2 regions of the Pseudoalteromonas sp. S3776 genome follow, and region 1 is predicted to be linked to the other one. Evidence: predicted binding sites of a transcription regulator. Region 1 holds the regulator's gene; the other holds the start of a gene.
The links. The regulator sigma-54, encoded in region 1, starts transcription at its own class of promoters, with help from an activator protein. The targets are predictions, from matches to a motif close to GTTGGCACGNNNNTNGNNT.
Positions count from the first base shown of each region.

Region 2: CWC16_RS15940 (DUF1328 domain-containing protein) is a predicted target of sigma-54. The motif match lies at 2,230-2,248, and genes of this name have one in related genera.

Region 1 is NZ_PNCU01000019.1:94,883-100,500, reverse strand. Features, by position in the region: gene rapZ (RNase adapter RapZ) at 1-652, opposite strand, end outside; gene CWC16_RS09790 (PTS sugar transporter subunit IIA) at 672-1,124, opposite strand; gene hpf (ribosome hibernation promoting factor) at 1,129-1,416, opposite strand; gene CWC16_RS09780 (RNA polymerase factor sigma-54) at 1,444-2,943, opposite strand; gene lptB (LPS export ABC transporter ATP-binding protein) at 3,013-3,738, opposite strand; gene lptA (lipopolysaccharide transport periplasmic protein LptA) at 3,735-4,283, opposite strand; gene lptC (LPS export ABC transporter periplasmic protein LptC) at 4,273-4,827, opposite strand; gene kdsC (3-deoxy-manno-octulosonate-8-phosphatase KdsC) at 4,824-5,375, opposite strand; gene CWC16_RS09755 (KpsF/GutQ family sugar-phosphate isomerase) at 5,376-5,618, opposite strand, start outside.
Region 2 is NZ_PNCU01000042.1:60,279-65,896, forward strand. Features, by position in the region: gene oadA (sodium-extruding oxaloacetate decarboxylase subunit alpha) at 1-1,503, opposite strand, end outside; gene CWC16_RS15935 (OadG family protein) at 1,513-1,758, opposite strand; gene CWC16_RS15940 (DUF1328 domain-containing protein) at 2,288-2,461, shown strand; gene CWC16_RS15945 (hypothetical protein) at 2,513-2,704, shown strand; gene CWC16_RS15950 (YcxB family protein) at 2,862-3,329, shown strand; gene csrA (carbon storage regulator CsrA) at 3,380-3,571, opposite strand; gene CWC16_RS15960 (aspartate kinase) at 3,661-4,878, opposite strand; gene alaS (alanine--tRNA ligase) at 4,885-5,618, opposite strand, start outside.

The DNA.
Region 1 (5,618 bases):
ATTTTTGCACTATGCTGTGGTTTGCCAAAAAGTCTTTTACAGGTTGATCAAGACCTGTAAGCGGTTTAAGTTCAGGCTCCCAATGCGGATTTGGCAAAAAGCGAGCATCAAATACATAATCAGCTTCTTTAGGTATGCCGTGTTTAAAACCAAACGATTCAAACGTTACAATTAGTTGTTTATCTTTTTTTCCGAGTATTTTTTCGCGAATTGACTCAGCCAACTGGTGAACACTTAAATCAGTCGTATCAAGCATAAAGTCTGCGCGGGTTACAAGTACATCAAGCAGTTCTTTTTCTTTTTTTATTGCTAAGTCGAGCGGCAATGAATCGATTGATAAAGGGTGTAATCTGCGTGTTTCTGAAAAACGTTTTATGAGTGTTTGATCGTCACTGTCTAAATAAAACAGAGTGGGTTTAGCAAAGTCCGGTAGGTATTCAAGAATATCGTTAAACTCGTCTTGCTCTTTGGGGATATTACGAACATCGATACTAACAGCTATTTTGTCATAGTTATCTGAAACACTACGTACTAAAGAGGGCAGCAGGTTGACCGGGATATTATCTACGCAATAATAACCTAAATCTTCAACCACGCGTAAAGCAACCGATTTACCTGAACCGGAACGGCCGCTTATGATTATTAACTCCATTTATAGCCCTTAGTATTTACTACGATTGATCAACAATTACTTGATACAGTTCTGCATCGGTTTTAGCGCTTCGCAGCTGTTTGCAAAATTCTTTATTGCTCAGTTTATCAGCTATGGTTGCTAGAGTCTTTAGGTGCTGCTGGTTATCGCCATCTGGTACGATGAGTGCAACAAAAATATCAACAGGACAGTTATCAATAGCATCAAAGTTTACAGGCTTGTCACTAACGAGTACTAACGCAAGCGGTTCTTCTACGCCACCCATTCTACCATGCGGAATTGCGATACCGCGGCCAATACCCGTACTACCTAGTTTTTCTCTGCTGGCTAGCGCATTAAGAATATCCTGTTGTGGTAAGTAAGGGAGCTTTTCATGAGCCAGCTCACTGATAAATTCTAAAATTCTTTTTTTACTACTAAAAAGGACCGCAGCTTTGCTGCAGTCCTGGCATACTAATGTACTTAATTTCATAATATTAGTGTCTAGCAAGCTTCTCTTTATGTTTTATGACTTGACGATCGAGCTTGTCAATCAACGAGTCTATAGCAGCATACATATCTTGGTGCTCTGTTGAGGCAAATAAATCTGCGCCGCTTACATGAATAGTCGCTTCTGCTTTTTGGTTGAGTTTTTCTACATCGAGAATGACATGCACATTGCTAATATGATCTGAGTGCCTTTCTAGCTTTGCAAATTTATTATTTACATAGTCTCTAAGTGAATCAGTTACTTCTACGTGACGACCAGTTAGGTTTAGTTGCATAAGCATTTCCTCTTTGTTTTTTACGTCTTATATCAAACTCTTTCTCTGATTTGACGGTGGAATAGCTAGCGATTCACGGTATTTTGCTATTGTGCGTCTAGCTACTTTAATTCCTTGCTCTGCCAATATATCCGCAATTTTACTATCACTCAATGGTTTGGCTGAGTTTTCCGCGGCAATTAGCTTTTTAATTAAGGCACGTATTGCGGTTGACGAACATTCGCCACCGTTTTCGGTGCTTACGTGGCTTGAGAAAAAATATTTAAGCTCAAAAATACCACGTGGCGTATGCATATATTTTTGCGTAGTAACACGCGAAATTGTTGATTCGTGCATTTCTACCATTTCAGCAACATCGTTTAAAACCATTGGTTTCATGGCTTCGGGGCCATGTTCAAAAAACGCTTGTTGTTGTTTTACAATACAGTTTGTTACTTTTAGCAGCGTGTCGTTTCTGCTTTCAAGACTTTTTATAAACCATTTAGCTTCTTGCAGATGAGAGCGAATAAACTGGCTATCACCACTTGATTTTACGGTACGTGACATGGCCGCATACTGACTATTTACGCGTATTTTTGGCATGCTATCTGGGTTTAGCTCTACCACCCAACGGCCCTTAATTTTTTTAACTGACACATCCGGTATGACATACTCAGACTCTTCCCTTACTATTGTATCTGCAGGTTTTGGGTTGAGGGTATGTATAAGAGTCATGACCTCTTTAAGCTCGTCTTCTTTAAGCTTAGTCTTTTTCATTAATGTACGATAGTCGCGTGCCGCTAATAGATCAATGTGATCGGTTAAGATCATTTTAGTTTGTTCTATAAAAGGGGTGTCTTTATCAAACTGGTTAAGCTGAATACACAAGCACTCCTGTAAGCTTCGCGCGGCTATACCTACAGGGTCGAATAATTGAATACGTTTTAAAACGGCTTCTATTTCATCCAGTTCAACTTCAACGTCGTCATCGTTTTCTTGGTTAAAGCTTTCTAAAATTTCTTCACAACTTAGCGTTAAAATACCCGAGTCATCTACAGCTTCTACAATGGCTATAGCAATGGCCTCGTCAGTTGGGCTAAAAGGAGTAAGCTGAAGTTGCCACATTAAGTACTCATGTAGCGTTTCAGTAGAGGCGCCCTGATAAATAGACTCATCTTCTGGCATTGGGCCTGAGGATGCCGCAGGGGCTGCACTCATGTACTCATCCCAAGTTACATCCATCGCCATATCATCGCTAACGGTGTCTTTATTTAAAGCTTCACCACTGTCTTGCTCGTATTCACTGGTTGTATCATCAGCCGATGCGCTTACGGTTACATCATCCGTATCTGCTTTTTGTTCATTTTTTCCAGCCGACTCTTCCGTGTAATCTTGCTCTTCTACTTCTAATAGCGGGTTGCTATCCAGTGCTTCTTGTATTTCTTGCTGGAGATCCAATGTACTGAGCTGCAGCAAGCGAATCGCTTGTTGCAATTGTGGAGTCATTGTAAGTTGCTGGCCCATGCGCAGCTGTAATGATTGCCTCATGTATCTCTAACAATCCTTTTATGTTGTTATAATTAATATTAGCAGATGCTTGTAGGTGTGGCTTAAATGTTACAGCCTAAATTGCTCGCCTAAATAAACATCGCGTACAGTTTTGTCATTTAATACGTGTTCTGGGGTGCCAGATGCAATTAGCTCCCCATGAGAAACAATGTAGGCTTTTTCACAAACATCAAGGGTTTCTCTTACATTGTGATCGGTAATTAATACGCCAATGCCACGATTTTTAAGATGTTCTATTATTTTCTTTATATCTAACACTGAAATCGGATCAACACCAGCAAAAGGCTCATCCAACAAAATAAATTTAGGGTTCGCTGCGAGTGCTCTGGCTATCTCTACACGGCGGCGTTCGCCACCAGAAAGTGCCATACCTTGGCTATCGCGTATATGTTGAATGCTAAATTCATCAAGTAAGTTGTTAAGCGTTTCTTCTCGCGCGGCTTTATTTAGCTCTTTGCGCGTTTCTAAAATAGCCATTAAATTTTGATAAACTGTTAGCTTTCTAAATATAGATGACTCTTGCGGCAAATAGCCAATGCCTAAGCGAGCACGACTGTGCATAGGTAATAACGTTATATCGTTATCATCAATAGATATTTTACCTTTGTCGCTAGGTACTAACCCTACAATCATGTAAAAGGTGGTGGTTTTACCTGCGCCATTAGGGCCTAATAAGCCCACTATGCTGCCGGCTTCTACCTCAAGGCCTACATTTTTTACAACTTGGCGGCCTTTATAGCTTTTTGCTAATAGTTCTGCTTTTAAGGTGCTCATGGTTGACCTTCGTTACCTGTTTTTTCTTTAATATTTGCTTCAACAGGCACTAAAATTGTGTGGACACGATCCGTTGAGTTTTCGTCTTTTTCTGCGCTAATAAGTTGCTGCTGCATATCGTAGGTAATACTTTTAGCATTAATTTTTTGACCGGCTTGCGCGACTTCGGCATCCCCAACAAGTGTTAAAAAGCGCTTTGCTACGTCGTAACGTACTTCGTTTGCACTGGCACTCATTACGGTACCATCGTCTTGTTTTTCTTCGAAGTAGGCAGGGCTGCCAGTGGCAATAAGCAGTTGTTTGTTATCCCCTAGGTCTTCACGTTTATGTACTTCGAGTCGGTCGGCTGTAATTTTGCGGTTCCCATGCACAATTTCGACGTTTTTTTCAAAAATACCTACGTTTTCTTTAAGTTGACCTTCTTGACGGTCTGCACTAATAGAAATTTGGTTTGCTGGCGGTTGAGCAGCAGGCTCAGCAGCAGAAGCGCTAAATGCAAGCATCAGCGATGGGATAATAAGTATTTTAGAGAGTTTATTGGTCATAATATATTGTTCGCGTGTGGTTAATTAGTTTTATTACTTCGGTTTTCAAATCGGCTTCAAGGCCTTTACCGATAATCTTTAAATTTGGCCCAGTGACAACCACTGGCTGCTCAGAGCGCATCGTTAGCGCTTTAATGTCGACTTCGATGTTGTCAGCATTGATGTTATCTATCATGGCGTTATCAACTAAATTTTTGGCAACCACGTTGCCTTCTAAAATAAGTTGTTTATCTTCGTAAAGCGTTGCTTCGTCAGCGTTTATTCGCCAAGTTTGTGTTTCGTTATATAAAGTAAAAATAGGTTTTTCAAAAAATGTAAAACCAAGTTGTTGGTACAGCTCCATTTTAGCTGCTGTAACTTTATGGCTAATTTTACCTTGCTCGTCATAGGCTGTTTGCTTAAGCTCTATAGCAGTGTAATCAGGCTTTGCAATGACTTCTGGTTCTTGCTCTGGCGCTACATTGCTTTGCGTAAAATAAGGGTACCAAAGCCAAACCATACAGCCGATGAATAACGCACTGAGTATAACGCGTGCTGCATTCATGAGCTGGTACCTTGTGTCGTAAGTGCTATACCGTTTTCAAGCATGAGTAAATCTGTGAGCTCTCTCACTGCACCAAAGCCACCAGGCATTTGTGTAGTATAATGCGATAAGCGTTTAATTAGCGGGTGCGCATCGTTTACTGCGACGGCAAAACCAACGCGCTCCATGACGGGCATGTCAGGTCCATCATCGCCAATATAGGCTATTTGTTCATCAGTTAACTTTAAAGTGTTTTTGAGTTCTTGATAAGCAATAAGTTTGTCTTCTTGGCCTTGATAAATGTGCTGTACGGTTAAGCTGCTCATGCGAGCTTGCACTATTTTTGAATGACGCCCCGTAATAACCGCGACTTCAAAACCGCTATTGATCAGTGCCTTAATGCCAAAACCATCTTTTGTATTAAATGCTTTTAACTCTTCGCCTTGGTTACCGAGGTAAATTCGGCCATCAGAAAATACACCATCAATATCGCATATGAGTAGTTTTACTTTTTTGGCGCGTGCTCTGGCATCATCGCTTAGCGGTTGATAGAGATCTTCAAATTGCATTTATAATACTCCTGCTTTTAAGAGGTCTTGCATATTTAAGGCGCCCACAGGCTGGTTTTGCTCATTAACTATGATTAAACCATTAATCCGCTTATTTTCCATTATATTTAGTGCTTCTGCTGCAAGCATATCGGCCGTGGCGGTGGTGCATGACTTAGTCATAACTTGGCTAATAGCGGTGTTATGTATATCGACTTTTTGCTCTAAAATACGACGTAAGTCGCCGTCGGTAAAAAGGCCAGC
Region 2 (5,618 bases), on a different contig from region 1:
GCCACCTTGCGCAACCACGACATCATACACTTTACCGTCAACTTTAACGCTGTATTGCTCAGCGCTAACACCTTTGTTACTTGCAGGTTTTGCAGCAGGCTTAGCGTTAGTGTCATCGGCGCTTGGCGCGGCTTCAAAGGCATCTGGGTTGTTACGGTTTTTAATAAACTTAAGGCCAACCTGTGGGAATAATGCATAGGTAAGCACATCATCTATTTGCTCATCAGCAAGTGTTAAACCTTGCTCTTGCGCTTCTTTTTGTAGCTCGGCTTCAAGCGATGCAAGTTCAGGGGCTATATTATCAGCAGGGCGGCACGTAATTACATCCTGACCATCAAGCACTCGCTCTTGCAACTCTTTGTTCATAGGTGCGGGTGTTAAACCATATTCGCCTTTTAAAACACCGGCGGTTTCTTTGGTAATTGTTTTATAACGCTCACCCGTAAGCACATTAAGTACTGCTTGTGTGCCTACAATTTGCGATGTTGGAGTAACTAACGGGATAAAACCTAAATCTTCACGCACGCGTGGGATCTCAAGCAATACTTCATTTAGCTTATCTGCTGCGCCTTGTTCTTTAAGTTGGTTTTCCATGTTGGTTAACATGCCACCAGGTACCTGCGCGAGTAAAATACGGCCATCAACACCTTTAAGGCTCCCCTCAAAGGCAGCGTACTTTTTACGTACATCTCTAAAGTAAGCGGCTATTTCTTCTAGCTGGTTTAAATCTAATTCAGTATCGCGTGCGGTTCCCTCAACAATTGCCACTATGGTTTCTGTCGCTGAATGACCATAAGTCATACTCATTGAAGAAATAGCGGTATCAAGCATATCAATGCCTGCATCGATGGCTTTTTGATACGTCGCTGTACTTAGTCCTGTCGTTGCATGGCACTGCATAGCAATAGGGATTGAGACCGTTTCTTTAAGCCCTTTAATAAGTTGCTCAGCATCGTAAGGTTTTAATAAGCCCGCCATATCTTTAATACAAATAGAGTGACAACCTAAATCTTCTAGCTGTTTTGCAAGGGTTAACCACATATCAAGCGTATGCACTGGGCTTACAGTATAAGAAATTGTACCTTGCGCGTGAGCACCTACTTTTACAGCCGCTTTGATTGCAGTTTCTAAGTTACGTACATCGTTCATGGCGTCAAAAATACGAAATACATCTACACCATTTTTGTGAGCTCGCTCTACAAACTTTTCTACCACGTCATCGGCGTAGTGGCGGTAACCCAATAAATTTTGTCCGCGTAATAGCATTTGCTGTTTAGTATTGGGCATTGCTTTTTTAAGGGCACGAATACGCTCCCACGGATCTTCACCTAAATAACGAATACACGAGTCAAATGTAGCGCCGCCCCACGACTCAATAGACCAATAACCGGCATCATCAAGTTTGCTAGCAATAGGTAGCATGTCATCTAAGCGCATACGAGTTGCAAGTAAAGACTGATGAGCATCGCGTAAAACAAGCTCTGTTAATTTTAATTTAGCCATGTGTGCCTCTTATTTATTATTTGATTTGTACTGAGCAATGGCAGCACTAATAGCAGCGATGTGCTCGCTTGGCACACCTTGAGATTTTAAAGATGGTGATTTAACCGGTATTGCAACTTCAGCCACATCAAAACGAGCAACCAAGTTAGACATAAGTGTTACAGCACCAATCAATATTGAAAGAAATATAAACACACCCACCATGCCGGTAAGCATCAAGCTACCTGCGGTTGTGAGAACAGCTCCTATATCCATTTTTCTCCCCCTGCACTATATAGCGATATAAAAAATCGCTTTATTTAAATAATTATTCACCAAATGATAACAAAACTTTTAACTTTGTCCACCACCTGTCAATTGGTAAAACCAATTAAAATTAAACTAACATACAGTCACAATAGTTAACATAGCTAATAAAGGGTAAAATTAGCTTAGATATAGATGATATAAATAACCGTTATAGGCAAAGATTATATGGTTAAATCCAAAACAACTTAAAAGTCATAAAAAATAGTAAGTTAAATAACAGCGAAAAACCCACTGTGGTTAAAAATGTAAATTGGTCTTACCAAGAAAGTAAGCGGCAGCATATAAAAAATATTAATTTTTCTACTCTATTTACAATAGTGTGAATAAGTTACATCGTTAAACGTAAAACTTACCAATCCTAAATTTACAATCTTCGCTCATAAAACCATAACACATTGAAAATTAACAAAATTAAACTCTGGCACGCAACTCGCATTATTACTTTCGAACGAATTTGATAACCAAGGAGAAAACAATGTTACGCTGGACAATTACATTTTTAGTTATTGCTTTAATCGCTGCAGTGTTAGGTTTTGGTGGTATCGCAGGTGCCGCAGCTGGTATAGCAAAAATTATATTTTTTATCTTTTTAGTACTTTTAGTGATTTCTTTAGTATCAGGTGCACTGCGCGGTAAATCGCCCAGGTAGCCACTAACACTTAAAAACACTAATTAATTAACACATACAAGGAATTACATTATGAACTCTACAACTTTAAAAGCAGCACTAATCGCGGTATTTGCAGGTTTCTTTATGATGGGCTGTGAAGACAACCACGCAGAAGAAGCAGGTGAGCGTATTGATGAAGCAGTAACTGACGTGCAAAACTCTGTAGAAGATGCATGTGAAAATGTAAAAGAAGGCGTTAACGCAGAAGAAACTAACTGTTAATCTGCTTGGTAACGTAAAAAAACGGCTTTTAATAAGCCGTTTTTTTATGCGTAAACAAAAAGCTGCTTCTACCTATTTAAGTACATAGCAAATATTAACGGGTGTGATTTTTACACTAGCTTGGTAAAATAGCGAAAACTATTATTTATTAGCAATTATGGCACTGACCACCACTTACACACTCGATAAACCCTACTACTACGAATGCTTTGACGAGTCCCACTCTTATAGTAAAGCTGCCAAGCCAAAATACTTTTTGCTGGCATTGCTGGTGTGCTTAGGTTTAATTAGTATTTACGTTATAGACGATCATTACCTAGGGTCATTTTTAATAATGCTGGGTGTTTTAGAATGCATTGCCTTTTATTACCGTAGGCCTTGGTGGGTTACGCGCCAAATGTTTAGTCGTGCTTCGGGCTCAACGGTTACTCTTTCGTTTACCGATGACGCTATTAGCACCGAGAATCATTATAAAAGCCATACATTTAAGTGGGCAGAAATAACCCATATTATTAAAACCAACCACGGCTACTTAGTGCACCATAATAAAGGTATGCAATATATTTCTAGCAGTGTATTAACCGATGAAATGCGCGATTTTATAAACAAAAAAGCCACTCAGTGAGTGGCTTTTGGTATAGCTAAGTGCATTACTCAGCTAAATATACGTGTTGATTAAGCATTGCCCGGATTAGGGTTAGACTTTTCAGCTTGTATACGCATGTAAATCTCTTCACGATGCACTGAAACGTCTTTAGGTGCGTTAACACCAATTCGAACTTGATTTCCTTTAACACCTAATACAGTAACAGTTACTTCGTCACCAATCATTAGGGTTTCACCTACTCTACGAGTTAGTATTAGCATTCTCTTGCTCCCATGTTCCAATAAATTATAAGATTCCGCTTGACCATTTTAATGAAAAATTGATTGAAAAGTAAGTAAAAACTCCCAAACTATCCATTTTCTGTTAAAAATTCTGAGTGTAACGCTCTTACTGCTAGCTCTAAGTACTTCTCATCAATTAAAACCGATACCTTGGTTTCAGATGTCGATATTAAAGCTATGTGTATGCCTTCTTGCGCCAATGCATCAAAAAATTGATGCGCTACACCACTGTGAGACTTCATTCCTATGCCAACAGCCGACACCTTTGCAACTGTTGTATCACTAGAAATGCTATCAGCCTGCAGATTTACCTGTTGTTGAGAAAGTAAATCGTGTGCTTGCAAATAGTCATTTGAATGCACAGTAAAAGCATAGTCTATTTTTTCAAAGTTATGATTAACTTGACTAATCATATCTATTTCGATGCCATTTTCTGCAAAAAGTTTCAAAATTTTTGTAAGAGAATGAACACAGTATGGTACGCCATGTACCTTTATCAAGCATTCGTCACGATTAAATGCAATCCCCGACACAACCTCAGTTGGCATATCGCTCTCCTCAAAACTTATTAGCGTTCCTTCATCGGGCTCAAAACTCGAAAGCACCCTTAGCGGCATTTTATGATTACCAGCCGACTCAACAGCACGAATATGCAATACTTTTGCGCCTAAGCTTGCCAGCTCTAGCATTTCGGCAAACGTTACATGGCGCATTCGCTGCGCGTTTGGTTCTACACGAGGATCTGTAGTGTATACGCCATCAACGTCGGTATAGATCTGACATTCATCGGCTTTTATTGCCGCGGCTATTTCTACCGCAGAGGTATCGGTGCCGCCGCGTCCAAGGGTTGTAATATTCCCCTCTACATCGCGCCCCTGAAAACCGGCAATAATTGCAATTCGATTATGCTCAAGCTCATGCTTTAAACGCGTCGCAGCCACCTCTTCAATACGGGCTTTACCAAACATGTTATCGGTTTGAATATTAACCTGGTCGGCTAGTAGGCTTACAGCAGAATGGCCACGCTTTATAATAGCCATAGCAAGGAGCGAAACAGAAACCTGCTCCCCGGTGCTTATTAGTACGTCTAGTTCTCGGCTACTCGGGCGAGTATCTATTTGCTTGGCGAGATTGATTAAGCGGTTGGTTTCTCCCGACATGGCCGACAGAACCACAACCACTTGATGCCCTTGCTGCTTCGTTTTAACAACAAGGTCGGCGACCGCTTCTATTCGCTCAATAGAGCCAACCGAAGTGCCGCCAAACTTTTGGACAATAAGTGCCACGTAAGCTTAAACTTTCTCGCTTACCCAGGCAGTCACGCTCTCAAGCGCAGCGTTTAAGTTTTCAGGCTGAGAGCCACCCGCTTGTGCCATATCAGGACGACCGCCCCCTTTACCGCCTACTTGGCCAGCCATGTGGTTTACGAGCTCACCGGCTTTAACTTTACCGGTTAAATCTTTTGTTACACCGGCAATTAGGCTCACTTTTTCACCACTGGCAACACCTAGAGCAATAACACCTGAACCAATCTTGTTTTTAAGGTCGTCAACCATGCCACGAAGCGCTTTAGATTCAGTCCCTTCAACATTTGCCACAAGTAGCTTAACGCCATTAATTTCAACAATCGAATCAAGTAAAGACGCACCCGCTGCACTGGCTAACTTATCGTTAAGCTGTGCAATTTGCTTTTCAAGGCCTTTAGACTTTTCAAGAAGCGCAGTTACTTTTTCAAGTACCGATGCGCTATCACCTTTTACCAGCGCCGCTACATCGTTAAGCTGTTTTTCTTGCTCGCTCACATAGGCTACTGCATCTGCGCCTGTTACTGCTTCAATACGGCGTACGCCCGCAGCAATACCGCTTTCAGATACAATTTTAAATAAGCCAATATCACCAGCGCGCTCTACGTGCGTACCGCCACACAGTTCAATTGAGTAATCGCCAATGGTGACTACGCGTACTTCATCGTCGTACTTTTCACCAAACAGCGCCATTGCTCCTTTTGCTTTAGCGTCATCAATCG